DNA from 2 places in the Synechococcus sp. H55.9 genome. Region 2 is predicted to be linked to the other one. Evidence: predicted binding sites of a transcription regulator. Region 2 holds the regulator's gene; the other holds the start of a gene.
What was found. Region 2 encodes NtcA, which controls nitrogen genes in cyanobacteria. Its sites were predicted from a motif close to GTANCNNNNGNTAC; they were not measured.

Region 1 (2,202 bases), on a different contig from region 2:
GAAGAGTGGGACATGGCCGAAAATGCCATTCGGCGAGCGGTGGAGAAGCTATCAATGCCGCATTTTGAAGGGATTGGGGAGGCGGCTTTCTACGGGCCAAAGCTGGACTTTATTTTCCGCGACGCGCTGGATCGGGAGTGGCAGTTGGGCACGGTGCAGGTGGATTATCAAAACCCGCAGCGCTTTGATTTGTACTATGTAGCCGAAGACGGATCCCGGCAGCGGCCGGTGATGATCCACCGCGCTCCCTTTGGCTCGCTGGAGCGGCTCATTGGGATCCTCATCGAGGAATATGCCGGGGATTTTCCTTTCTGGCTGGCACCGGAACAGGTGCGCATTTTGCCCGTTTCCGACCAATACCTGGGCTATGCCACCCAGGTGCGGGATCACCTGCGGGAACAGGGGATCCGCGTCCACATCGATGCCGACAGCGACCGCCTGCCCAAAAAGATCCGCAACGCCGAGAAGGCCAGGATCCCCTTCATGCTCATTGTGGGAGAACAAGAACAGGCAACCGGCACAGTGAGCGTGCGCCAGCGCCACGGCCAAGACCTGGGATCCCTGACGGTGGCGGAGTTCCTGGCCCAGGCGCGAGCGCTGGACTAGCGGCGGTTAGGCTACCTGTTCCAGCAGCAGCTTCTCGTTTGAATCTGGTTGAAATGTCCATAGTCGTTTCAAACAAGGTTAAGACTCTTCGCTGCCGTCCCAAGCGCTCCGCGCCGCTGACGCGTTCGCCTTTGCCGGCAGGGGGTGTTGGTACCCCCGACCCCTCTCCCGCAAGGGGAGAGGGGAGCTAGAGATCAACCAGCAAGCTGTTTCATAACCGTTTGCAATGACTATAGTTACTTTGAACCGAGGTGAAACAGCCTGTCGATCTAAGCCGTTCTCCTGCCCATACGATTGTAGACAACAGCACTATCAACTGTAGCCCTTACTACAGTATTGCTTCCTTCATCGGAGATACACTTTTAGGCATCTGCAGCCTGACTCCAGAGCGACGGCTCAAGGATAGATCCGATGCCCAAAACGCTGTTTAAAGTTGACCTGACCAAGCCGATGGATCAACAGGATCTGCCAGGTCACAACCGCTGGCATCCTGACATCCCTGCGGTGGTTTCTGTGAACCCCGGCGAAGTCTTCCGAATTGAGTGTAAAGACTGGACGGATGGACAAATTAAGAACAACGATGATCCTTCCGACATTGAGCAGGTTGACCTAAGTGTTGTTCATGTTTTAAGTGGGCCTATTTGGGTTAACGGCGCCCAGCCTGGAGATATCCTGATCGTCGATCTGCTGGACATTGGGCCACTGCCGGGAGACGAGTGGGGGTTTACAGGTATTTTTGCCAAAGAAAATGGCGGAGGATTCCTCACCGATCATTTTCCCAATGCGGCCAAGGCCATCTGGGATTTTCAGGGTATTTACACCACTTCCAGACACATTCCTCATGTGCGCTTTGCCGGCATTATCCACCCTGGCCTCATCGGCTGCGCTCCATCCCACAAGTTGCTGGCAACTTGGAACAAGCGGGAGGCTGAGCTGGTTGCTTCGGCTCCTGATTTGCGCACTTACGGCGCGGGCCTATCTGGTAATCAGCCTGTGCTGGCCGCCTTGCCCAATCCCAAGAACGCGATTTTGGGAACCCTGCCCAAGTCAGAGTATGAGCGGGTTGCTGCCGAAGCGGCCCGGACGGTGCCCCCACGGGAGCACGGCGGTAACTGCGATATCAAAAACTTGTCTAAGGGAACACGGATCTACTTTCCGGTTTACGTGGAGGGTGCCAAGCTGTCGATGGGAGATATTCACTTCTCACAAGGGGACGGAGAGATCTCTTTTTGTGGCGCCATTGAAATGTCAGGCTATATCGATCTCCATGTTGATCTAATTAAGGGTGGCGTTGAGAAGTACGGATTGGTTAATCCCATCTTTAAGCCTGGCCCTGTAGAGCCGCGTTACTCAGAATATCTTGTCTTTGAGGGCATTTCTGTGGACGAGTTTACAGGTAAGCAACATTATATGGATGTTCACATTGCTTACCGACGTGCCTGCTTAAATGCCATCGAATATCTGAAAAAGTTTGGCTTTACGGGAGAACAAGCTTATCTCCTGCTCAGTTCTGCACCCGTGGAGGGCAGGGTGAGCGGGATCGTCGATATTCCTAATGCTTGCTGTACGGTGGCCGTTCCTACACAAATCTTCGAG
Region 2 (2,202 bases):
GCGACCGGGCACATAGAAAAAGAGCGCCGCCCCGTTGAAGTAGGCGTGGGTGAGATCCAAATGGTTGGTGCGCACCGTCAGCTCATAGGCATAGACCCGATAGCGAACCTTCACAGCCGAACAGCCCGGCGGCTCGATCTCCCAAGTGTTCTTATCTACCTTCCGCCAGGCCAAAGGGATCCCTTGCTCCGTTGCCGCCTGAAACTCTTGCACATGGCGGGCATATTCCCGCACCAGGTAGGATCCCGGCGTCCACACCGGCAGCCGCAGTCGCAGAGGCACTTCTGGATCCACCTCTTGGATCTGTAGTTCCACCTCCAGCAGATGCTTGGCCGGCTCCGGCATCCGCACTGTGAAATGCTGGCGGCTCAGTTGAGAAGGTGCAGCAACAACAGCCTCCGGGATCCCCATAGGATTTTCCAGTCCACCACTTGCTTCCTACCACCCAGAGCTGGCAAGGCCCCAGTGACAATAGCCCTTATCCTACCCTTGGCTTGGGATCCCTTTGTGGAACAGAAACGAGACCTAAAAACGTAGCCCGTGCTACAAAGATGCCTAGGCAGAACCCTCTACCTTAGGGTAAACCCGGCTATTGTTGCCGATTCTGGAGTCGATAGGGTTGCAACTCGGCCCAATGCTTCTAAATTGATCTTACATGGATTGATCTTAGGTATAAACTGACCTCAAAAGGTTGATGAGTATGGTGGTGGCCGTCGCAGAAAAATCTCTGATCACAGCCTTCAAGCAACTGGGAGGCCCTCACCATCCTCCGGTTATCGAAACGTTTGAACGTGGTAAGACCATCTTTTTCCCTGGGGATCCGGCGGAGCGGGTTTACTTTTTGGTGAAAGGAGCTGTCAAGCTCTCGCGGGTCTACGAAATGGGGGAAGAAATTACCGTTGCTCTTCTGCGGGAAAACAGCATCTTCGGGGTGCTCTCCTTCATCACAGGGCAGCGCTCCGACCGCTTCTATCACGCGGTGGCCTTTACGCCTGCTGAGTTGCTCTCTCTGCCGATTGAGCAGGTGGAAAAATCCCTGCGGGAGAACGCCGAACTGGCCATGTTGCTGCTCAAGAGCTTGTCTTCCCGCATTTTGCAAACGGAGATGATGATCGAGACGCTGGCTCACCGCGATATGGGATCCCGTCTGGTTAGCTTTTTGCTGATCCTCTGCCGCGATTTCGGGGTGCCTGGCCCGGATGGGGTCACCATTGATCTCAAGCTGTCTCACCAGGCCATTGCCGAAGCCATTGGCTCGACCCGCGTCACCATCACCCGTCTGTTGGGAGAGCTGCGCAAGAAGAAGTACATTTCCATTTACAAGAAGAAGATCACTGTACACGACCCGATGCGGCTGAGCCACCGCTTTGTCTAGAGGGGATGGGGCCTAAACTCTGCCCCCCAAACCAGCCAATGCTCAATTCACCCCTGCAGCTCCGCAGAATCTTTGGGTTCTCTCTCTTAAAGTTTTCTGGAAGCTGACGGGATCCCGGTCAAGGATCTATTAGCCTGTGGGGGGATCTGGCTTTGGCCAGAGCTGTCTAGCCAATTGCTGAGGTGTAACTGTGGAAACGGCCATCGAGTGGATTACCGCCCATGAGATCCTCGACTCGCGAGGACGCCCCACCCTAGAAGCCCTGGTGGGCCTGGCCAACGGAGCAACGGGCTTGGCGCAGGTGCCCAGCGGCGCTTCGACCGGTACCTTTGAGGCCCACGAGCTGCGGGACGGGGATCCCAAGCGCTATGGAGGTAAGGGCGTGCTGAGGGCGGTGGAAAACATTCTTGGCCCCATCCAGTCGGAGCTGCGGGGAGAAGATGCCCTCAACCAAGCCCGCATCGACCAGTTGCTGATCGACCTGGACGGCACCCCCAACAAGTCCCGCCTGGGGGCCAACGCCATTTTGGCAGTTTCTCTGGCGACGGCCAAAGCGGCGGCGGAAGCGGTGGGCCTGCCTCTTTACAAATATCTGGGCGGGCCTTTTGCCAACTTGCTGCCGGTGCCGTTGATGAACGTGCTCAACGGCGGTGCCCACGCCGACAACAACGTGGACATCCAGGAGTTTATGCTGGTGCCCATTGGTGCGGCCAGCTTTCGCGAGGCGCTGCGCTACGGGGCCGAGGTGTTTGCGGTGCTGAAGACGGTGCTACAGCAGAAGGGGCTGTCCACCGGGGTGGGGGACGAAGGCGGATTTGCCCCCGATC

Region 1: fmdA (formamidase) is a predicted target of NtcA. The motif match lies at 925-938, and genes of this name have one in related genera.

What each region holds. Positions count from the first base shown of each region.
Region 1 covers NZ_JANSJB010000062.1:3,432-5,633, forward strand. Annotated here, with positions in the region: gene thrS (threonine--tRNA ligase) at 1-606, shown strand, start outside; gene fmdA (formamidase) at 1,018-2,202, shown strand, end outside.
Region 2 covers NZ_JANSJB010000023.1:13,546-15,747, reverse strand. Annotated here, with positions in the region: gene NW857_RS04940 (M61 family metallopeptidase) at 1-411, opposite strand, end outside; gene ntcA (global nitrogen regulator NtcA) at 701-1,375, shown strand; gene eno (phosphopyruvate hydratase) at 1,566-2,202, shown strand, end outside.